3 regions of the Exiguobacterium sp. FD-YE-25-4 genome follow, and region 1 is predicted to be linked to each of the others. Evidence: riboswitches for the same ligand, from Rfam matches in the RefSeq annotation. Region 1 holds a riboswitch; each other region holds the start of a gene.
The links. Region 1 has a riboswitch for S-adenosylmethionine ahead of mtnK (S-methyl-5-thioribose kinase). Riboswitches for the same ligand answer to the same signal wherever they lie in the genome.
Positions count from the first base shown of each region.

Region 2: linked by a shared signal. The riboswitch ahead of AC13H5_RS08020 (aminotransferase class I/II-fold pyridoxal phosphate-dependent enzyme) and the one ahead of mtnK (S-methyl-5-thioribose kinase) in region 1 are both predicted to bind S-adenosylmethionine.
Region 3: linked by a shared signal. The riboswitch ahead of msrA (peptide-methionine (S)-S-oxide reductase MsrA) and the one ahead of mtnK (S-methyl-5-thioribose kinase) in region 1 are both predicted to bind S-adenosylmethionine.

Region 1 is NZ_CM168041.1:2,662,809-2,670,776, reverse strand. Features, by position in the region: gene AC13H5_RS13680 (TerC family protein) at 1-85, shown strand, start outside; gene AC13H5_RS13675 (1,2-dihydroxy-3-keto-5-methylthiopentene dioxygenase) at 122-655, opposite strand; gene AC13H5_RS13670 (methylthioribulose 1-phosphate dehydratase) at 669-1,286, opposite strand; gene AC13H5_RS13665 (2-hydroxy-3-keto-5-methylthiopentenyl-1-phosphate phosphatase) at 1,283-1,933, opposite strand; gene AC13H5_RS13660 (2,3-diketo-5-methylthiopentyl-1-phosphate enolase) at 1,930-3,087, opposite strand; SAM riboswitch class I at 3,158-3,259, opposite strand; SAM riboswitch class I at 3,465-3,567, shown strand; gene mtnK (S-methyl-5-thioribose kinase) at 3,649-4,803, shown strand; gene mtnA (S-methyl-5-thioribose-1-phosphate isomerase) at 4,800-5,834, shown strand; gene AC13H5_RS13645 (sugar ABC transporter substrate-binding protein) at 5,827-6,903, shown strand; gene AC13H5_RS13640 (sugar ABC transporter ATP-binding protein) at 6,903-7,968, shown strand, end outside.
Region 2 is NZ_CM168041.1:1,549,492-1,557,459, forward strand. Features, by position in the region: gene AC13H5_RS08020 (aminotransferase class I/II-fold pyridoxal phosphate-dependent enzyme) at 1-1,090, opposite strand, end outside; SAM riboswitch class I at 1,169-1,269, opposite strand; gene AC13H5_RS08025 (AI-2E family transporter) at 1,445-2,545, shown strand; gene AC13H5_RS08030 (MDR family MFS transporter) at 2,810-4,054, shown strand; gene AC13H5_RS08035 (peptide MFS transporter) at 4,199-5,692, shown strand; gene AC13H5_RS08040 (glutamine synthetase family protein) at 5,742-7,037, opposite strand; gene AC13H5_RS08045 (SDR family oxidoreductase) at 7,230-7,968, shown strand, end outside.
Region 3 is NZ_CM168041.1:1,592,783-1,600,750, forward strand. Features, by position in the region: gene AC13H5_RS08245 (SMP-30/gluconolactonase/LRE family protein) at 1-445, opposite strand, end outside; gene rlmN (dual-specificity RNA methyltransferase RlmN) at 624-1,685, opposite strand; gene AC13H5_RS08255 (amidase family protein) at 1,755-3,158, opposite strand; gene AC13H5_RS08260 (hypothetical protein) at 3,270-3,431, shown strand; SAM riboswitch class I at 3,476-3,576, shown strand; gene msrA (peptide-methionine (S)-S-oxide reductase MsrA) at 3,640-4,152, shown strand; gene AC13H5_RS08270 (GRP family sugar transporter) at 4,181-5,044, opposite strand; tRNA gene AC13H5_RS08275 (tRNA-Ala) at 5,178-5,250, shown strand; gene AC13H5_RS08280 (four-helix bundle copper-binding protein) at 5,365-5,697, shown strand; gene AC13H5_RS08285 (3'-5' exonuclease) at 5,764-6,330, shown strand; gene AC13H5_RS08290 (bifunctional glycosyltransferase family 2/GtrA family protein) at 6,374-7,432, opposite strand; gene AC13H5_RS08295 (sodium:calcium antiporter) at 7,535-7,968, opposite strand, start outside.

The DNA.
Region 1 (7,968 bases):
GACCGTGTTCTTCTGGTCGGTCATGGTCGGGATTGCGGCATGGGGTTGGTTCTCTTCAAAACCGACAGCCGCTGCCAAACATTAAAAAATGGTCTCTCGCCTTTGGGCGAGAGACCATTTTTCATGCTGTCACGTCTTGTTTCTCGTAAATCGGCACCCATCCCTCGGTCGTCACAAAGATGCGGACGGCGACGACTTTGCGGTCGTCTTGGAGCGTGAAGTAGTGGCGTGTGTTCACCGGCACCGAGATGAGGTCACCCGGGTTAAGCTCGATGTTGAAGTAGCCGCGCTCGGCGTCATCGATGGCGAAGATGCCATGGCCACTGACGATGAAGCGGACCTCGTCATCTGTGTGATGATGTTCCTTTTGGAAGTTGACGAGCAGTTCGTCCAAGTTCGGCGTCGCATCCGACAACGAGATGACGTCTGCCGTCTCATAGCCACGGCGCTCCGACACGTCACGAATCTCGTCACGGAACGTCGACAAGATCGCTTGTTTGTCCTCGTCCGTCAACTGATAGTTCTCTTGCAGGTTTTCCGGGAGCTTTGTGATATCCCACTGCTCATATAAAATCCCGCGTGACTCTAAAAAGGCACTCACTTCAGTTTGATCGACGTAACGTTCTTCGGTTTGTTGGAAATAGACAGTTGCCATGGTTGGTTCCTCCTTATGAATGGACGCCTAGGGCGCGTAGTTTTAACGTATAGCTGAACAAGAACTCGTAAGCCTCTAAATAACGTTTGGCCGCGGCCGGGGTCTCGCCCCAGACGGTGATGCCGTGATTGCGGATGAGGACGGCGCCGGCGTTTGCCCGGATATGAGGGGCGAAGGCGGCTGCGAGCGTCGGGATGTCCGCATGGTTCTCGATAATCGGTACGCGGACGACCGCATCCTCGTCCCAGAAGCCGAGCGCCTTGATGATCTCTTGGCCGGTGAAGACGACTTCGCCGGTGGCGGCATGGAGCTCGGAGATGACATTATTGTCGACCGTATGGACGTGGAGCGAACACGTCGCGTCCGTCCGATTGAACACTTCGACGTGAAGCAGCGTCTCGGCGGATGGACGACCGTTCTGTTTGCCAATCAAGCGTCCGGCCGCATCGACGTGAACAAAGTCGTCCGGTGTTCGTTTTCGTTTATCGCGTCCGCTCGCCGTGACGAGAAATTCGAGCGGGTCATCGGAAACGCGAATCGCCAAATTCCCACTCGTTCCGGGGAACCAGTCGCGGGCGGCGAGTTCGTCTTTAATGTCGGCCAGTTCGAGCCAACGTGCGGCAAGGCTCATACGGCAACCTCCTTCAAGTGATGGGTGATGTCGTCAAACGTCTCGAACGGGGCGTAACGGATGCCTGCGTCTTCGCAGAGCGTGATGAGTTGACCTCGGGCGTAGACGAAGTCGGCACGCTTCGCGACCTCGAAGTCGGTCACCGAGTCGCCGATGACGATCAAGCGATCGGCGGGATTGACAAGGCGGCGAGCGAGCGTCGGCTTGCAACAGCCGCAATCGTTCGTACATTGTTCATCGCAAGCGTGCGGCCAAGCGACGGTGACCGTCTCAGCGGAGAAGTCGGCGACGTTGCAGTAGATATGCTCGGGGGCGACATGCCCGTCCAAGACCGGTTGCACGAAGAAGTCCATCCCGCCGCTGACGACGTCAAACTTCCAGCCATGGACCCGAACTTCTTCTAAAAATGCCGGGAACCCTTGGCGGAGCGTGATGCGCTCCAACAAATAATCACGGTAAGCCGGGGCGGCCTCGCTCGGCAACAGTCGAAACATTTGACCGACCCCGGATCGGATGGAAATCCGTTGCTCGAGGACCGCGTCTTTCAACTCGACCCAAGCCGGCGGGGCGAACGCCTTCATCAACGCGATGATATTGTCTTCCGCCGTAATCGTCCCGTCAAAGTCGCAGAGGATATGGGCCGTCATCGTGACGCCCACGCCTTCAACGCGGTATCGAGCTCGTCCGTCTGCCCTTCGGTTTGACCGAGTACGTGAGCGATGGCTTGTCGGAACGCACGAGCCCCGGCGGCTGCACCGTCCGGATGACCGTGAATGCCACCGCCGGCGTTGATGACGACATCCGTCCCGAAGTCCCGAATGATATCGGCGACGAGTCCCGGATGAATCCCCGCGGACGGGACCGGCAAAATCGGCTTCGACCAATGTGGTTCGGCACTCTGGTCACGAATCACGAACGTCTCGTCGCGCGGTGTCGCAAGTGAGCCGTACGGTGACGGGAAGAGCGTCAAATCGGCCCCGGCGAGGCGAGGGAGTTTACCGAGCAAAAGCGAATGACTGATTGATCCGGTCAAGGCGCCGGCAAAGGCCGGATGTGCCAAGATCGGGACGTGGATATCCGGATCGTTCGCGAGTTCGCGCAGTGCGTCGAGACCGTACGTATAGACGTTGAACAGGAGCGCCGTCGCACCGGCCTCGATGAGACGGAGCGCCTGGTCACGCAGACCGAACACGGGGCCGCTCAGCGTGATGGCGTACAGGACGCGTTTCCCGGTCGCCTCGAAGTGGGCTTGAATGACGTCCGCTCCGATCCGGGCCCGTTCAAGCGACGGGGTGAGCGGGTTGTCGTATAAAATCTCGTCGTCTTTGACGATATCGATGCCACCGGCGAACTGATCGCGGAGTTGCTGCTCGAGAAACGCGAGGTCACGGCCGATGACGCCTTTGAAGATGCTCATGACGAGCGGGCGATCCTGAACGCCGAGCAACTCACGAATCCCGTCGACACCGAACTTGGCGCCTTTGAAATCAGAGGCGAGCGTCTCCGGCAACGTCAAATCGATTAATCGGACCGAATCATCGAGGGACAGTTTCCCGAACGTCGTCGTCAAGATGGATGAAAAGTCAGGGCTGACATTATGTAACGGATAGCGGATCGTGAAGCGGCTCGTCGTGTCCGTATGTGTGGTTGATACGACCTCACCTCGGAACGCCTGTAACTGCTCTTGCTCTAAGTGAGGCAAGTCCGTCCATGTGCCGACGGTCAACTCGAGGGCGATCTTGTTGGCGACGGTCGCGACCGCGTCCGTCCGTTTGATTTCATATGTGGCAGTGATACTCATATGGTTCCTCCTTCCAGGCAAACAAAAATGACCCCATGCCGAGGCAAGAGGTCATCATAAAAAAAATGAACTCTTATCTCTCAGCTTACGCTGCAAGAATTAGCACCGTGCCATCTCTGGTCGGTTGCTGCGACATCATCGGGCTTGTCCCTCCGTCTGCTCTTGATAAGAATGTGATTTGAAGTTGTGAAATTTAATTGAATTTTTGCACAGAATCGTCACATCGTCAATTCCTTTTTTTCCAAAAAAAATATTTTGGAAAGTTGTTTCCATATATGCACAAAAAAAGACGAAGTTGCATCGGGAAATTGCCGTTGACAATCGTGACGTCGAGTCCGTAATATTCAGCACATAAGTTCACCGAATCGAATAAACCACTCTTATCGCGAGTTGGCAGAGGGAATTGGCCCGATGACGCCGCAGCAACCGACCACTAGGCACGGTGCTACATCCACCAGACGAATGTCTGACAGATGAGAGGAACAACCAGTTTGGCTGTGCCTCTTTCTCGCGGAGAAAGGGGCTTTTTTTGTGGGCAACGTACAGGAAGGGGAAAACATTATGTCATATCAACCATTTACAGAACAGACCGTCGTCGAGCATGTGAAAACGTTGGGGTTAATCGAAGACGGAGGCATCACGCATTGCGAGGAGATTGGGGACGGCAATTTGAACCTCGTTTTCCGCATCCGACAAGGCGAAACGAGTCTCATCGTCAAACAAGCGCTCCCATATGCGAAAGTCGTCGGCGAAAGTTGGCCGCTCACACTTGAACGGGCGTGGATCGAGCAGTTGGCGTTGCGCGAATTCGCCAACGTCGTCCCTCGTTTCGTGCCAGTCGTGCTTGGCAGTGACCGCCCGCTCGCCTACACGATTTTAGAGGACCTGTCAGATTTTGAGATTGTTCGGACTGGCTATTTGGAAGGGAAAACGTATCCTGAACTGGCCCGCCATGTCGGTGAATTTTTAGGCGAGACGCTGTTCGCGACGTCGGATTACGCGGCCGGGCCGATCGCGAAGAAGCGGATTGAACGTGACTATTACAACCCGGAACTGTGTGACATCACCGAGAAACTCATCTTCACCGACCCGTTCAAAGACGCGGAGTCGAACAACATCGAGACGGCGCTGCGAGAAGATGTCGAACGCCTTTGGCAAGACCAAGCGCTCAAAGTCGAGGTGACGAAACTGAAAGTCGGCTTTGTCACGAAACATGAGGCACTCCTGCATGGAGACTTACATACGGGCAGCATCTTCGCGACTCAACAAGAGACGAAAATCATCGATCCAGAGTTCGCGTTTTACGGACCGTTCGGCTTCGACCTCGGCCAAATCATCGCCCATTTGACGCTGTCGACGTTCCATGACCCGCTCAAACGCTTCGAGCGTTTCACGGACGTCTTGACGGTGTGGGAGACGTTCGAGAAGACGTTTCGGGCCAATTTTGAACGCGCCGTCGAGCCGTTCAACACGGACGGTTTCGTCGACGAGTTGTTGCGGACGATTTTCAGCGACACGATCGGCTACGCCGGTTGCGAACTCATTCGCCGTGCCGTCGGACTGGCCGGTGTCGCCGATCTCGAGACGTTGCCGGAAGCGACGCGGCTCGAACGAAAACGTGACGCGCTCGCCCTCGGGACGGCGCTCATTAAAGAACGCCACAGCGTCGAATCGATTGACGACTTGGTGACACTCCTGTCGGGGGTGCGCGTATGACGGTCCAAAACATCCGTTTCCATTCACAGACAGACGAACTCATCGTATTGGATCAGACGTTGTTGCCGCATGAAGAGCGGTACGTGACGATTGAGACGCTCGAACAGGCCGAACATGCCATCGAGACGCTCCAAGTCCGCGGCGCCCCGGCCATCGCATACTTCGGGGCGTTCGTCCTCGCCAAAGAGGCGGGCCGGTTAGTCGACGATCCGGACTTTACGCGTCGGCTCGACCTCGTCGGACGCCGCTTGATCGCGACCCGGCCGACGGCGGTCAATCTGCAAAACGTGATCGAATCGCTCCTTGATTTAAATGTCGGGGACGACTTCGAGGCGATTGCCGAGGAAATCAAACGCCGCGCCATCGCTTTGTACGACCGGGACGTCGATACGTACCGGGCCATCGGCGAGCATGCACTGACGGTGTTGCCGGCCGGGGGGAACGTGTTGACGATTTGCAACGCCGGTGCCATCGCGACATCGCGTTACGGGACGGCGCTCGCCCCGTTTTACGTTGGAAAAGAACGCGGTGTATCCTTCAACGTCTTCGCCTGTGAGACGCGGCCGCTCCTGCAAGGGGCACGCCTCACCGTCTGGGAGCTCGACCGGGCCGATATCGACGTGACGCTCATCACGGACAATATGGCGGCTTGGACGATTCAGTCGAAACGAGTCGATGCCATCATCGTCGGAGCCGACCGCATTACACGGACGGGGCACGTCGCCAATAAAATCGGGACGTTGCAGCTCGCCGTCCTCGCCAAGCATTACGGCATTCCGTTCTACGTCGCTGCGCCGCATTCGACGTTCGATTTGACGGCGGATGACACGATTGAAATCGAGGAGCGGAACCCGTCAGAAGTCACACATATCGGTGGTCAACCGACGGCGCCCGTCGGCATCACCGTCTTCAATCCGGCGTTCGACGTCACGACGCCCGATCTCATCACCGGACTCATCACCGAGGCGGGTGTGTTCGAACCGACAGAGGCCGCCATCACACATCATGTAGGGGGAACGATTCATGTCTAAAAAACTCTTGATTTTGTTATTCACATTCGTCTTGGCGCTCGTCGGTTGCACGAACGAGCAAGCGGCCCCATCGAAGCCGGCCGAGAAGACGGCAGAGACGAAACCCGTCTCGGTCTCGAACGGGACGTTGCCAAAAGATATCGATGTCGCCCTCATCATGCAGATGTCGATCGGGACGTTCTCGTCGCAGTATATCAATGGGGTGACGGAACAAGTCGAATCGTTCGGCGGCAACGTGAAAGTGTACAACGCCGACAACGATCTGTCGAAGATGGCGAGTTACGTCGACACGGCGACGACGCAAGGCGTCGATGTCATCTTGATTGACCATGGCCGCGCCGATGCATTGAAAGAACCGGTCCAACGCGCACTCGACAAAGGCATCAAAGTCGTCGCGTTCGACAATGATTTGACGAACGACGGGGTGACGGTCATCGACCAGGACGACTATTCGCTCGCTTGGCGTTCGCTCAAGGCACTGGCCGAAGATTTGGACGGCGAAGGCAAAATCGTCACGATTTGGGTCGGTGGCTTCACACCGATGGAACGACGCCACACGATTTATGATGCGTTCTTGAAACGCTACCCGGGCATCACGGAAGTCGCCAAGTTCGGTTCGGCGACGAACAATACGGCGCTCGACACACAGAGCCAGATGGAAGCGATCTTGAAGAAGTATCCGGAAGGCGAGATTGATGCCGTATTCGCGATGTGGGACGAGTTCGCCAAAGGGGCGAGCCGTGCCATCAAACAGGCCGGACGCGATGAAATCGCCGTCTATGGCATCGATTTGAGTGACGAAGACCTTCAACTCATGCAAGAGGACGGCAGCCCGTGGAAAGTGACGGCGGCGACGGATCCGGCTGAAATCGGACGGATCCAAGTCCGTTACGCGTATCAAAAACTGGCGGGTGAAGAGACGCCGTCGATTCATTCAGTCGATCCGTATCTCGTCGACCGTGACGTCTTGCGGGACGAAAAAGTGACGATGGACGACCTCGGCCAATACGTCCCGAACTGGGGCGTGTCAGACGCGGCCTGGTCGGACTGGATGAAAGGGACGGACTGATGTTACGGCTGGAACGCGTCACGAAACGTTATGGCGACGTCACCGTGCTCGACGATGTCAACTTCACGCTCCGACGTGGCGAGATTCATGGCTTGCTTGGATTGAACGGGGCCGGAAAGAGCACGCTCGTGAAGCTGTTGAGTGGCGCCATCACCCCCACATCCGGGACGATCGAGCTCGATGAGACACCGGTCACATTCACACCGGCCGAGGCGATACGCCGTGGGATCATCACGGTGTCGCAAGAAGTCGATGACGCCCTCTATCTCGATTTACCGATTTATGAAAACGTCGTGCCGTGGCAGGCGGTCGAACGGATTCGTCCTCGTGAGCTAAAACAGCGAGCGGCCACCTACTTGGAGCGCGTCGGACTGGATCTTGATGTGACCGAACCGGTCGGACGATTCCCGCTCAGCGTCAAGCAACGTGTCTTGATTGCCCGGGCGCTCGCGAGTGATGCGGCTTACCTCTTGCTCGACGAACCGACGGCCGCACTGTCGACAGATGATGCGACGTCACTGCTCAAATTACTGCAGTCGCTCGCAGAGGACGGTGTCGGCATTCTTCTCATCACGCACCGGTCGGACGAACTGTCGCGCGTCACCACGACGACGACGTTCCTCCGGGACGGGCGCATCGCTTACGAAGGGCCATTTCAGGCATTGTCAGAACAGGAGATCCATACGTATTTGAGCGGATCCGACATGGCAGAAGCGGTAGTGAAAGCCGTTCCGGAAACCGAGATGCGGATTCAGGCAGAGCTCACGTTACCGACGTTCGGGACGAAGCTTTCGTTCACGGCGTATAAAGGTGAAGTCGTCGGCATCGGCGGCGTCACTGGGAGCGGGAAGACGGAGTTGATCGAGGCGCTATTCGGTCTCTCCGGCGTTGAACAACAGATGACGTTGGAGGGGAAACCAATCAAGATTCGTGAACCACGTCAGGCGGTCCGGTCCGGGTTCGCCCTCGTACCGGAAGAACGCCGGAAACAGGGGCTTTTCCTCGACGATTCGATTGAACGGAACGTCCTCGCGATTGAAGGGAAGGCGAACGCAATCACACGCG
Region 2 (7,968 bases), 1.1 Mb from region 1:
CGAAGCGGACGTATCCGTTCCCTTCTGAACCGAAGAAATAGCCCGGTGTGACGGCGACTCCTGCCTCGTACAATAACTTACGCGAGAACGATTTGGCATCGCCCTCGGGCACTTTCGCCCAGACGAAGAACGAACCCTCCGGCGGCTCGACGGCCCACCCGGCCCGGTTCAACCCATCGATCAGGCGATCGCGTCGCGCCTCATAGAGTCGGGCCAAATCGTCCCGGATAGAGCGTGGGGCCTCGAGCGCGGCGACAGCCGCCGCCTGGATGGCCGAGAACACGCTGACGTGGACGTGATCCTGGTACGTATTGATCGCCTCGATGATGTCTGCGTTCCCGATGGCAAAGGCGACGCGCCAACCGGACATGTTGAACGCCTTCGACATCGTATATACCTCGATGCCGACGTCTTTCGCCCCCTCTGCCTGCAGAAAGCTCGGCGGGACATGTCCATCAAACCCGATGCTGCCATACGCGAAGTCATGGACGACCATCAAGTCCCGCTCCTGGGCGAACCGAACGGTGTCATCAAAGAAGGCTGGTGTGGCCACGGCCCCCGTTGGATTGCTCGGATAGTTCAAATACATGAGTTTCGCCCCTTCCGTATCGAGCGTCTCATAGTCAGGGAGGAAACCGTGCTCCTCGCGTAAGATGAGATCACGGACGACGGCACCGGCGAGTCGTGCCCCGGAGATGTAGTCGGGATAGCCCGGGTTCGGCAGCAAGATGCCGTCCCCTGGCTCGAGCACACATTGCGGCAACGTGATGAGTCCGGACTTGGAACCGATGAGGATCGCGACTTCCGTCTCGGGATCGACTTCGACGCCGTACTCATTCAAGTAAAACGTCGCCACCGCTTGTTTCAGACGGGCCTGACCGCGGAACGGACCGTATTGATGGGTCGAGGCATCAAGAAGCGCCGTCTGAAGCGCGTCGCAGATCGGGGCGGGCGTCGGCAAATCCGGCGTCCCTTGACCGAGTCGGATGATATCGCGACCGGCCTGTTCAAGTGCTGCGACTTCATCGGCGAGTCCGACAAAATGTTGGGGTGGTAAAGTTTTAAGTAAGTGTGAGCGTCTATCTGTCATGAATAGTCCTCCTATGCAAAAAAACACCCCTTTCCGCGGAAAGGGGTGTCGGGATACGGACGTATTCAAACAACCACCTTTCCATCTCTCAAGGTCACCTTGCTGGAATTAGCACAGTATTGGAACAATCTGTTGCTGAAGCTTCATCGGGCCAGTCCCTCCGCTTCTCTTGATAGAAAGTGTTTTTATATGCGATTTGTCTTTTTGTAATATGTCACTTAGTTAACCAAACGTTACCAATCTTGTCAATCCTTTTTCGAAAATGGGTGTGGCCTATTGAATCCCGATAAAAAAAAGGTCATAGTACAAAGTGAACACTATTCTACAAAATTTAAAAGATGAGGGGATGGACCTTTGGAATTAAATCGTCAATTGATTTGGAAGTTGAGCGTGATCGGATTGATTCTGCTCGTCCTATGGAAAGTCATCAGTGAACCGGACACGATTTCTAGTGTGTTGCACTACACGTTCCAGTTGCTGACGCCGATTATCATGGGAATTGCCATCGCGCTGCTCCTGAATACCGTCCTGTCCTATATAGAAGAACGGTTTCAATTAAAACGCTATCAAGGTTTGCTGATCGTTTATATCGTCTTCATCGGGATTCTTGTCATCTCCGCTGTGACATTGTTCCCGCGCATCTACTCGAGTGTGGCCTCACTCATCGAAGAGCTCCCGTTCTACATCCGACAGATTGACGGGTTCCTCGCCCAGTTGAACACGTACTTGAAAGAGTACAACGCGACGATCGCCCAAGCTATCGATTTCAGCCGCTTCGAGGAACGTTACTCGGGCTGGGTCGAGACCGCAGTCTTGTCGTCGGTCAGCTACGTGTCGAGCTTCACGATGACGCTCATCAATTTTTTGATTGGGATCGTCATCTCAATCTATCTGTTAAAAGACAAAGAGGTTTTTGCCCGCATGTTCAAGCGGCTGTTATATGCGATGTTCCCGGTCGCGTCGGCTAAGACGACGATCGACATCTTTCAAGAGATGGATTACATCTTCAAACGCTATATCATCGGGAAGTCGATCGACTGCCTCATCATCGGGGTGTTGGCCGTCGCCGGTCTGTTGATCATCGGGGCACCTTACGCGCTTCTACTCGGCGTCATCGTCGGCGTCTTGAATTTTATCCCGTACGTCGGTCCGCTGCTCGGGATGATTCCGGCGTTCATCATCACCTACTTCTATGACCCGTTCACGGCGCTCATCGTCCTCTTGTTCATCTTCTTGTTGCAACAATTCGACGGACTTTGGCTCGGCCCGAAGATTCTCGGCGACAGCGTTGGCATCACCCCGTTTTGGGTCATCACCTCGATCATCATCGGGGGTAGCCTGTTCGGTCTCGTCGGGATGTTCATCAGTGTACCGGTCACGGCGATGATTCAAGTCGTGTTCTCTCGGTTGATCGACTACCGGCTCAGCCGAAAGAATTTGAACGAATTATTATGACACATTGACGATTTATGTTGACACATTTCACGGAAATATCATAATCTTGAAGAGAAGACAGTCCAATGCAGAAAGGAGAGGTACCGATGTCAGTCATTCAACGCTCGCACGTCCAAGTTCATATTGACCGGCAGGCGCCTCTCCGTGATTTGAATCCGTGATGTCGCCTGCCTTCCGAGGCATGCCTAAGATCGTAGGGACGCGTATGCCTTTGAGCATGCTGCGTCCCTTTTCTTATTCTATCAACTAAAGCAGGTGACCTTAATGATTCAATCACTCAAACAGCTCGACCGTAACATTTGGATCCGCTTCCTCGGAGAGACGATCACCGGTGTCATGATGTTCATGATCGCACCGTTCCTCGTCCTCTACTATAGCGACAAGCTCGACAGTTATATCCAGGTCGGGGTCATCATGGCGACCGGACCGATCATGGCGCTCATCGGATCGGTCGTCGGTGGACGGCTCGCAGACCTGTATGGCCGCAAACCGATCATGATGGCTGCCATTCTCGGCGACGCCCTCGCCCTCGTCGGTTTCGCCTTCGCCGAAACGTTTTGGCCGCTCCTTCTCTTGAACGCCATGCTCGGTTTGACGAACTCATTGTTCCACCCGGCCGCAAGCGCGATGGTAGCCGATGTGACCGAGCCCGAACAGATGAACGAGGCGTTCGGTCTGTTGCGGATGGGGCACAATATCGGGGCTGCATTCGGCCCGCTCCTCGGGAGTGCCGTCCTCTTTATCGACCGGCAGTATATCTTCTACTCGGCCGCTCTCGTCTTCGTCTTGTACGCACTCGTCCTCGGTCGCTTCATCCGGGAGTCACTCCCAGAGACGACCGATGTCGACACGCCGTCGAACCGGGATGTCCTGCGCGTGTTCTACAATGACAAGGTGTTCCTCGTGTTCATCTTTGCCGGTGTCTTCATCTCGATGGGCTTCTCGCTCATCGAGAGCATGCTGCCCCTCTTCTTGAGAGAGTCGATGCCATCGTACACCGATCGTGAGAACCCGTTCGCCTATATGCTCGCCTTGAACGGCATCATGGTCGTGTTGTTCCAGTTCCCAATCGCTTCGAAACTCGGCCGCAAGCCGTTCGGCAACGTCATGCTCGCCGGGGCGACCATCTTCGGGGTCGGCATGATTCTGATCGCCGTCATGCCGCGTCTCCTCTATTCACTCGGGACACCGTACCTCGTTCTCGTCAGCGTCTTGCTCGCGGTGTACGCCTTCTATACGCTCGGCGAGATGATCATGTCCCCGGTCCAACAGACGTTCATCGCCTTGATCGCTCCGGAGAATATGCGCGGTGCCTACAACGGGGCCGCCAGCATCCAATGGTTGATCGGTGGGGTGACCGCACCGATCATGGCAAGCTTGTTCTTCGACCAACGCGCCGGACATATCGCGTTGATCCTCGTCGGGGCGGCCAGCTGCGTGTCGGGACTCATCTATTGGCAACTTGGACGCCGCGTCAGCGCAGCCGAAGCGAAACAAAAGACAGCTTGACTTATAAAACCACACTGAACCTAGTCGTTTAGTGTGGTTTTTGATTTCGTTCGAATATCATTAAATTTTGAATTTTTCATTCGTTTATTCTTTACAAACATAATGATTCTTTTTTATGATGATACGGTTAAGGAGGGATCTTTCATGGAAAGGATCGATAAACAGAAAATTGTGGACAGCGTGCCACAAAAAGGTTTTTTCGGACAGCCTAAAGGCTTGTTCACGCTATTCTTCACTGAGTTTTGGGAACGGTTCTCGTATTACGGGATGCGCGCCATCCTCGTGTTCTACATGTACTACGAAGTATCTGAGGGCGGTCTCGGTCTCGACCAGAATGTCGCCTTGTCAATCATGTCGGTATACGGCGCACTCGTCTACATGTCGGGGGTCATTGGGGGATGGCTCGCCGACCGTGTCTTCGGGACGTCTCGGGCCGTCTTCTTCGGCGGCGTGTTCATCATGCTCGGTCATATCGTCTTGTCGATTCCAGGCAGCCTGACGTTCTTGTTCATCTCGATGGCACTGATTGTCATCGGTACGGGCTTGTTGAAACCGAACGTTTCAAGCATCGTCGGTGACCTGTATCACGAGACGGACCGTCGTCGTGACGCCGGGTTCAGCATCTTCTATATGGGGATCAACCTCGGTGCCTTCATTTCACCTTTGATTGTCGGTGGAGTCCAAAAGAGCTACGGCTTCCATTGGGGCTTCGCACTCGCCGCGGTCGGGATGTTCATCGGTCTCGTCGTCTTCCTCGTCACGAAGAAAGGCAACCTCGGTCTTGCCGGTTCATATGTACCGAACCCGTTGACGCCGTCTGAGAAGAGAAACGCGATCAAGTATACGACGATCGCGGTCGTCCTCATCGGTGGCCTGTTGGCCGTGCTCATCCCGCAAGGTTTGTTCACGATCAACACGTTCATCGGCCTCGTCGGTGTGTTCGGGATCGCCATTCCGACGATTTACTTCATTATCATGTATCGCAGTCCGAAAACGACGGAAGTCGAACGGTCACGGATCATCGCCTACATCCCGCTCTTCATCGCCTCGGTCATGTTCTGGGCGATTCAAGAGCAAGGGGCGACGATTTTGGCCAGCTATGCCGATAAGCGGACCGATCTTGAATTTTTAGGGATCACGCTGTCACCGGCCTGGTTCCAGTCGCTCAACCCGCTGTTCATCATCATGCTCGCACCGGTGTTCGCATGGCTTTGGGTCCGACTCGGTGACCGTGAGCCGAGCATCCCGACGAAGTTCGCGTTCGGGATCTTGTTCGCAGGGTTAAGTTTCTTGGTGATCTTGCTCCCGGCCTATTTCGGAGGCCCGGACACGCTCGTCAACCCGCTCTGGCTCGTCCTTAGCTACTTCATCGTCGTGCTCGGTGAGCTCAGCCTGTCGCCGGTCGGTCTGTCGGCGACGACGAAACTCGCCCCGGCCGCTTTCTCGGCCCAGACGATGTCGCTCTGGTTCTTGTCGAACGCTGCGGCGCAAGGGATCAACGCTCAGCTCGTCCGTTTCTATTCACCGGAGAACGAGATGCTCTACTTCGGGATTATCGGTGGCGCGGCCATCGTGCTCAGTCTGATCCTGTTCGCACTCGCCCCGGTCATCAAAAAGTATATGCGCGGCATTCATTAAGCGTAAAAGCCCATTCCTCGGCCGAGGAATGGGCTTTTGTATGCTTTGCTTATTTACGGACTTGGATGAGCGACAAATAGCGGTCGATCAAGTCATGGTTGAAGTAATCGTGGAACCGGTCCGACTTGAGCGATTGGATCGACTCATGGAAGGTCGCCGGGAGTGACGAGATGCCTTGACTCTCGATTTGTTTGGCCGAGTACTCAAACAAGTCGTCCTCGTTCGGTGATGACGGCTCAAGCTGTTGCTCGATCCCTTCGAGTCCAGCGTAAATCAGGGCCGCGAGGGCGAGATATGGGTTGGCGCTCGGGTCTGGGTTACGGACTTCGACGCGTGTCGCACTGCCGCGTGACGCCGGGATTCGAATCATCGAACTGCGGTTCGACGGGCTCCAACAGATGTTGACCGGTGCCTCGAAGCCTGGAACGAGACGTTCATATGATTCTGGGAGCGGGTTCGTGAAGATGGCCGTCGCACGGGCATGCTTCAAGATGCCTTCGATGAAATGACGGGCTGTGATCGACAGGCCGTAATCCGACTCCGGCTCTTCGAACGCGTTGACCGTCGGATTGCTGTCCTTGTCGTTCTTCCAGACCGAGATGTTGAGGTGCATCCCCGAACCGTTCACGTCGCGGAGCGGTTTCGGCAAGAATGACACTTTCGCGTTTTTCTCTTGGGCTGCCAACGTGACGATTTCTTTGAAGAACTGGATGTTGTCGGCCGTATGCAACGCGTCATCGTACTTGATGCCGATCTCGTGCTGGGCCGGTGCCACTTCATGGTGGACCGCTTCGATGTTGAAGCCGACATCGCTCAACCGGTTGGCGATATGTTGACGTACCTCATAGCCTTTGTCTTCCGAACGTGTCGAGAAGTATCCGGCCTCGTCATAGAACTCTCCGTTTTCGTCGAAGATAAAGAATTCCGGCTCGGCGCCGACGAAGATCGAGTATCCGTCACGAGCAGCGCGCTCGAGGGCATCCTTCAAGACGTTGCGCGGGTCGAACTCATACCGTTCCCCGTCTGGCGTGCAGACGTCACAGAAGAACGCGAGGATGCTCTCGTCCCCGTCCTGTTCGTAGCGTGGACGATCTAAATCCGGTCTCAAGAATAGGTCTGAGTTTTTGATGGAAGAAAAACCAGCGATGGATGAACCGTCAAACATCGTCTTCCCTTCAAAAACTTCCGGCAACAATTTTGCAGAGAGAGTCAATAGCTTCAAGTCTCCAAGCACGTCGGAGAAGTACATATGGATCTGAGTGATCCCTTTCTCCTGAACCGTTTTTTCAATCTCTTCTTGCTTCTTCCTGTTGCCATCCTTGTCAGTTCCGAATAGATTAGCCATGATTCTAAAAAACCTCACTTAAGTTATTTGACAGATCAACACTGTCATGACGTACCTTGCGTACGCTTCTCCTTAAGTCATAACCCACTTTAAAAAATGTTAAACCCCTAATTTGAAACATCAGGCTGAAAGTGGCTCATTCCGCCGTCGCTTGTTATGATGGGGAGAGACTGAAAAGAGAGGAAGAACGCTGTGAACATTTTTATGACCGGTGCGACCGGATTTTTAGGAGGGCGGCTCGCCCGCGAGTTGATTCATCGAGGCCACACGTTATGTGTCCTCGCCCGCACGCCTGAAAAAGTGGAGGCGATGTTCTCGCAGGACGAACGCCGCTCGATGACAGTGCTGGCTGGGGATTTGACGGCCCCGTTCCTTGGAGCGGACGATGAGTTTATCAAAAAACATGAGCGGAGCTTCGACTTGGTACTCCACATGGCCGCGCTCGTCAAATTCGACGAGGAGCTCCGCGATGAGCTGTTCGAGACGAACTTGACGGGGACTCAGCAATCGCTCAACCTCGCGAAAGCTTTGCACTGCCCCCGCTTTTTCCACGTCAGTACGGCCTATACGCTCGGCGCACGCGAGATCGGAGATGAGACGTTGTATGCGACCGATCAGACGTTCCATAACCCGTACGAGGAGAGCAAGGCCCATGCCGAACAAGCCGTTTGGGAAGCCCGGCATGACCTGGCCGTCTCCATTTTCCGGCCCGCCATCATCGTCGGTGACTCGAAGACCGGCGAAGCCGATTCGAAGTTCACGATGTACGGCTATATGCGGGCCCTGGAAGTGTTCAAGCGTCGACTCGAACGCAAAGGCGCGCCTGTCGGCCCGATCCGACTCCTCGGCTCTGAGACGGGCACGTCGAACCTCGTCCCGGTCGACTATGTCGCCGACGTGCTGCTCGCGGCCATCGAACACGCCAAGCCGG
Region 3 (7,968 bases), 1.1 Mb from region 1:
TTGACAGCGTCAATTCACTGAGCATGACCTCGGTCGTGCCGTCACGGTTCAAGCGATAGAGCGTCGCCTCGTTCTCCTCGTCGTTGAGATGAAGCGTCCCGGCAAAGATTCGTCCGTACGGGTCGGCCTTTCCGTCGTTGAAGCGAAGATCCCCTTCCGGGTCATCGAGTTCGACGAGTTTATCGAGTCGCTTCGATCCCTCGTCCCATTCATAAATGCCATCTTTCAAGCCGACGACGACGCCGTCTGTCACTTTCGGGACCGCAAACCCGATCTGTTGTCCCATATCGAACGATGACAGCTCATCTTCCTTTTCGTCGTACCACCAAAGTGTGTGTCCTTCGATGTCGACCCAATAGAACCGTTTCAGTTCAGCATCCCAACACGGGCCTTCCCCAAGTGTATTTCTGACTCGAATCCATAACGCAGCGTTTACTGTCTCCATTGAATTGCCTCCACTCTCTACATTGATTTCAACTGACTATTCCCTGAGCAGACAAGGTCTATTCAAGATTTTTCAAAATCGTTCCGCAGAGTTGGGGGCGATGTCCGTCTTTCCTTCACCGGAGCGGCTCTATGAAAAAAAAAAAAACTCCTTGAATCATTCGATTCAAGGAGTCCACTTATTTCGCACCTTCGACGTTCATATGTTTACTGCGCAACTGGCCGCATGCCGCATCGATGTCAGTCCCGTGCTCAAGGCGGACACCGGTGTTGATGCCACGCTTCTTCAAGACATCATAGAACGCCATGATGTCCTCCGAGGTACTGCGCTCGTATTGGATATGCTCGTTGACCGGGTTATACGGGATCAAGTTGACGTACGACTTGTCCTTAATATCGTCGATGAGCGCCGCCAATTCCTCGGCGTGCTCCGGTAAATCGTTCACTTTCGACAGGAGAATATATTCGAACGTGATTCGTTTGTTCGTCTTCTCGACGTAATACCGGATGGCCGGCATGAGCTTGTCGAGCGGGAACGCCCGGTTGATTTTCATGATTTGCGTCCGCAGCGCGTCGTTCGGCGCATGGAGCGACAGCGCCAAGTTGATGCGCAAATCGAGGTCCGCGAACTTGTAAATCTTGTCGGCGAGTCCGCTCGTCGAGACGTTGATTTTACGCGGCGCGATCGCGAGACCGCGCTCGTCCTTGACGACACGCAGGAAGTCGACCAAGTTGTCAAAGTTATCGAACGGTTCGCCGATCCCCATGACGACGATATGGCTGACCCGGGCCCCTTCGCCGACTTCGTCCAAGTAGTGTTGAACGGTCATGATTTGTTCGACGACTTCGCCCGCCGTCAAATCACGTGTCTTCTTCAAGAGACCGCTCGCACAGAAGCTGCAGCCGATATTGCACCCGACCTGCGTCGTCACACAGACCGAACGGCCGTACTTATGTCGCATGAGCACAGTCTCGATATAGTGCCCGTCGTGTAGTTTAAGTAAAAATTTGACCGTCCCGTCGCCCGCCTCTTGTTTGACGAACAGGTCTTGCGTCGAGATGACGTATTCGGCGGCGATCGCCTCACGCACCTCGGCCCGTACCGAGATGTCCTCGATTTGTTTCACTCGGTCGATGTAGAGCGAGTCCCAAATTTGTCTCGCATGGAAGGCGCTGTATCCCCAAGAGACACACGCTTCTGTCAGCTGATCGAACGTCAGCCCGTATATAGATGGTTTCATTGCTATCTGTCCTTTCTTCAATCCGCATACGTACCATTGTAGCGGACGTGGACGACGGGTGCAACGTTCTTATAACGGTGGAACGGGACGCGAAATATGCCGCTCGAACGCATACGCCAGACGGATCAAGTCACGTTCGGCATAACTCGTCCCGGTGAACGACAGGCCGAACGGCGCCCCGCTCGCTTTCAAGCGATATGGGATCGTGATGGTCGGATGCCCGGCTTTTGCCGCCATGTCATAGTTCAAATCGTGAGGCAAGACGAGCGCGTGCAACTGCTGTTCGTTTAATAGGCGGTCGAGTCCGTCCGTCTTGGCGTCACGCACGTCATCGAGCCGGCGCGTCAAATAGGCCGCCTCGATGAGACGTCCCGACAATCTTTCCGCTTTCTCGAACGTCTTTTGTCCGTGCGGGATCGTCTCAGGATGTCTGTTGTTCCAGTCCATCAAATCCGACAACGTCTCGTACGGGAGCGTCGTCGTGGCCAGGTACGCCTCGATCCCGAGTTTGAACTCGTGGTACAAAATATCGCCTTGGTCGAGTGTATCATGGGCGGGCAGTTCGACTTCGACAAGGTCGATGCCGCTCTGTTTCAACAGCTCGGTCGTCTCACCGTATAATGCTTGTTCTTCTGCTGATAAATCAGCTTTGACGATCCCGACACGCATCCCGACCGCTTGGCGCTCGTCGAGGCACGTCCGATACGGCGGGCCGGCCGGGAGGTTGAGTGTCGCCGGGTCCGCCGGGTCTTCCCCTACCATCGCCTCAAGTGCCCTTACCGCGTCTTCGAGCGTTCGTGCCATCGGTCCCGCCGTGTCTTGCGACCGCGAAATCGGGATGATGCCACTCCGACTGATGAGGCCGACGGTCGGTTTGATGCCGACGATGCCATTGTGCACGCTCGGATGGATGATGGAGCCGCTCGTCTCGCTACCGACAGCGAGCAGTGTCAGGTTCGCTGCGACCGCAGAGGCCGAACCTGAGCTCGAACCTCCGACATCGAGCTTATCCCCATATGGATTGAGCGTCTGCCCACCGACACCGCTCCAGCCGTTCGGCATGCCCTCGGTCAAAAAGTTGGCCCATTCGGACAAGTTCGCTTTCCCGAGGATGATGGCCCCGCTCGCTCGCAGGTTTTGGACGAGATGGGCGTCCCGGCCTGCGAAGTGATGTTCGAGGGCGACGGCCCCGGCCGTCGTCTTCATGAGTCCGGCTGTCTCGACATTGTCTTTGATCAAGACAGGGATGCCGAGTAGCGGCAAGCGTAACCCGCGACGAAACGCCCGGTCAGCCGACTCGGCCTCGAACAACGCGTCCGGGTTCACTTGAATGACCGCCTTCAGTTTGTCGTTGAACTGGGCGATCCGGGTCAAATAGTAGGCCGTCACGTCACGTGCCGTAAACGTTCCTTCTTTATATCCGCGATGGGCAGATTCGATATCGAGTTCCATAAAATCAAATGTGTCAGTCATATTGATTCCTCCTTTGGTCACTCGATGGTATTCGCTATCGACATTTGATTTCCTGTTTTCGTTCGCCAACGAATGTGTAACTTGGTACACTGAAAGAAAAGGGAGGTTACTATGAACCGTTCGTACGTACTCGTCTTATTGTCCGTCTTTGCCTTGTTCTTCTTACAGTTATATGCCGGGGACGCCCCGTATACGCTACCGCTCTCCATCGTGCTCGTCATCCTGATCCTCGGTGCCACCTTGCTCCAACTACGGCGCAAGCCAAACCGTTGACGCCGCTTCAAATCTGATGGTATGATGCTGTCACCAACTACATATCGATATCTTGAGTGAACGAGAGACCTGGCTCTATGACTTCACAGCAACCTGCTACGGCAAGGTGCTACTACCAGCAAGGCGATTGCCTTGGCCGATATGACAGAGCGCTCATGTCGATGACATGGGCGCTTTTTTTGGGAATGAAGATGAGGGGGACAAGATAATGGAGAAAGCAACATTCGCAGGCGGCTGCTTTTGGTGCATGGTGACGCCGTTCGAGGAACAACCCGGCATCGAGTCGATCGTATCAGGTTATACGGGAGGTCACGTCGACGATCCGACGTATGAACAAGTGAAGACAGGGACGACCGGACACTATGAGGTCGTCGAGATCACGTTCGACCCGACGCTGTTCGCTTATGAGCGACTGCTCGAACTGTATTGGATTCAGACCGATCCGACCGATGACGGCGGTCAATTCCAAGACCGAGGCAGTCAATATGCGCCGGCCATCTTCTATCATACGGAAGAACAACGTGTGAAAGCAGAGCAGAGTCGCGACGCGCTCGCGGCGAGCGGACGTTTCCAACAGCCGATCGTCACGAAGATTTTACCGGCCGACACGTTCTATCCGGCCGAGGAGTACCATCAAGACTTCCATAAAAAAAATCCGGCCCACTATAAAGAGGACCGGAAAAAATCTGGGCGTGACGCATTCATCGAACAAGCCTGGTAAGCGAAAGACGGGTCGTCTGACCCGTCTTTTAGCTTTTAGCGATTCCGAGCATGAATCCGGCCACGACGATGAGGCCGATACCCATAAAGACGAAGACACGTTCTTTCGTCGTCTTCTCTTCTTTTAATAGATAGATCCCGCCGAGCGTCGCCACGACGACGTTCAATTGCGACAAGGCGAATGACGTCGCGATTCCGACTTCACCGCTCGACACGAACAGCCCGAAGTTCCCGATCCCCCAGGCGATCCCGGCCAAGATGTTTTTGAACGTCTTCGGATCGAACTTCTTCACATCTTTCTCACGCAGGCTGAACAACAGCGCCGCGACGAACATCCCGACCGACTGTGGCAAGATCGCCGTGATCCCGTCGACCTCGAAATAGTTCGTCAGGACGGCGTACGTCACGTAACCGATACTCGACACGAGCAGAACGAGCAAGCCTTTCTTCAAGGCGCCGCTGCTGTCGCCGTCTTTGTTCTGCTGATACGACGTCAACGCAGCCCCAATCACGATGAGAACGAGCGCCGAAAATCCGAGCCATAGTTCGGTCGTCGTTTTCCAGTCTCCGAGGACGATGACACCGAACAACGATGTACCGAGAAGCTGCATGCCGGTGCTGATCGGCATCGCCTTCGAGACACTTAAAATTTGAAACGATTGGAACTGTAAATATTGTCCGAGTGCCCAAAACGCGCCGGAGATGAATCCGGTCACGATTGCGAGCGTCGTGAACCCGGGATTGAACACGAGTGCGATAATGACCGCCATCACCATCGCCCCGATTGTCGTCCCGATCAACTGTTGAATCGGCTTCCCGCCGACCTTTGAGACGATGAGCGGGATGCTCCCCCACATCAAGGCAGGTAAGAGTGCGAGTAAAATCATTTCCATACATGACACCTGCTTTCGTAATATAACATCATTTGTGATTTTCCCACGTTCAGTGCTGATTAAACTTTGTTCAAAAAAATTAAAAATAGCCATTGCCAAATGTTTTACTAGGATGATATAATAATTTTCGAACGGGGCATTAGCTCAGCTGGGAGAGCGCCACGCTGGCAGCGTGGAGGTCAGCGGTTCGAGCCCGCTATGCTCCATTATTGAAGTCACCACTCATTCGAGGGGTGACTTTTTTGCGTCGCCGCTCGGTTTAACTCATCCGCTAGCGGGTAATGATTGTAAGACATCATTATTCTAAAGGGGGACTTATCATGGACCGAGCCTCTGTCGAAGAGACCATTTTAGCCGTCATCGACTGTATGCGGGCAAGCAATCATTGTTTCTCAAAATGCTTACAAGAAGAAGACTTGTTGATGGTCGCCGAGTGTATCCGGCTGACGAAAGAATGTTCGGAAGTGTGTGCACTCGCCTTGAACGCGCTCGAGACCGATTCGGCTTTCACCAAACCGATTGGTGCACTCTGCGCCCAGGTGTGTGACACGTGCGCCGTCGAATGTGGCCGCCACTTGCACGACCATTGCCAACGCTGTGCCGAAGCATGTCTCCGCTGTGCCGAAGCATGCCGCAACCTCGTGGCCGCATAATCGCTTTTTAGTCTAACGATATGTTAGACTTTTTTTATACTTGTTTTTACGAGAAAGGGATCAATTATGCCACATTCAATTCTTGCCATCGACGTCGAGACGGCGAACCGCGATAGTCGCAGCATCTGCTCTGTCGGCTGGAGCCTGCTCGTCGACGGTGAAATCATCGAAACGAACCAACTGCTCGTCAATCCGGAGGAAGACTTCGATGCCGGCAATATCCGGGTCCACGGCATCCGGCCAAGCGATGTCTGGGACGCCCCAGCGTTACCCGAGGTGCTCGAACAGCTCTATCCGACGCTGCGGGATGTCGATCTCGTCATGGCACACAACGCTTCGTTCGATATGGGCGCGTTCAAGAAAGCGATCGCCAAATACGATTTATATACGTTTCCGACGATCGAGTACGGCTGTACCGTCAAGTTGTCGAGAAAACTGTATCCAGGTCTGCCGAATCACAAGCTGAACACGATGGCGGAATATTTGAACGTCCCGTTCATCCACCACGATGCGGCTGAAGATGCTCGCGTCTGTGCCCTGCTCATGCGCGACATGATGCAGAAGACCGGGATCCATGATCCGCGTGAACTGCACCGGTACACATCGGTCAAGCTCGGAAAACTCGCTTATTGAACGATATGCATGCCAGACAGGCCAAGACACACGTCTTGGCCTGTTAGCGTTTAAAGATCCATTTTTTCTGGACATAATAACTGACGACGAACAAGAAGCTGTCGACGAACACTTTGATCCACACCTCACCGTCGCGGATGACATAGAACAGCGCATAGACGAGACCGGCCGACAGCGCCATCTGCAATCCGACGAGACCGAAGTATTTCGGCATCGCCCGCTTCGCCTTCGAATGGAACACAATTTTCCGATTGACGAAATAATTGAACAGCGATGACAGGATACGGGCCACGACCGTCGCAATCAAGACGTGCGTCGTCTCGAACCACGGATTCAACAAATAGACGAACAAGGCATAGAACCCGATGTCTAACAGAAATGATGCGACCGATGATAATGAATAGGCCAAAAACATGCGATAGATAAGAATCGAGTCGATCACCGGCCGGAAATGGGACGAGGCGTTTTCTGCCACATAGACGGTTTGAATTGGTGTCTGATGAATCGGAACTTGCAATCGTTTCGTGAACGTCAACATGTTCATCTCGAACTCATAACGGTTCCCCGGCACATCAAGCAATTGTTCTGCATACCGCAGCGGAATCGCCCGGAGGCCGGTTTGGGTGTCCTTCAGACGAAGACCGCTGCCGAGCAACATGACGCCGCGCGTCATCTGATTTCCGAATCGGCTCCGGAACGGGATATCGGACCCTGAAAAGTCGCGGCAGCCCATAATCAAATGATGAGGCCAACGTATGCCTTCTTCATACAGCTTCAAGACGTCGGCCGGCAGATGTTGCCCATCCGCATCGACCGTGATGACCCCGTTCGTTCTAGGGAAATGCTGAACGACATGTCGAATCCCGGTTTTCAACGCCGCACCCTTCCCTTGATTCCGGGTATGCTCGAGCACCGTGACCCATTTTCCGACCTCGTCAAAAATCGGACGGGACGTCTCGGCACTCCCATCGTTCACGACGAACAGATGGACGAACCCTTCTTCTTTCAACTCCCGGACCAGTGTGACGAGCGCTTGATCGGGATTATATGCTGGGATTAATATGACGTAATCATCAAGACGTTCCACGGAATGCATTTGCATCGCCACCCCTCCTTCCCTCCTTCTATACCCAAGTGAGTGAAAAGTGATTCCTCGAACCGCCTCAAACAAAAAACACGATGTCCGAGGACACCGTGTGGTCGATCAACCGATGAAGATGAAGTAAGACGACGCGAAATAGACGAGGACGACGAGAACGGACGGCAAGACGTAGCGGAACTTCGACGTGACATCTTTTCGAAGGACACTGTACATGACCAAGACCGACAAGATCGTGATCCCGATCGCCGTCACCAAGTGTGACGTGGACACATCCGCCAAAATCGAACCGCCTCGGTAGAAGACATCCGACATCGCGATGATGAGCATATTGAAGATGTTACTCCCCAAAATCGAACCGAACGCCAAGTTGACGTTACCAAGCTTCAAGGCGACGAAGACGGCGACCGCTTCTGGGAGCGACGTCGAGGCCGCGATCAAGAAACTGCCGACAAAGCTCGAACCGAGTCCGGTCACGACGGCGATTTGGTCACCTAACACTGAAAGCGCCGTTCCGGCCGCCATGATGACGAGTGCGG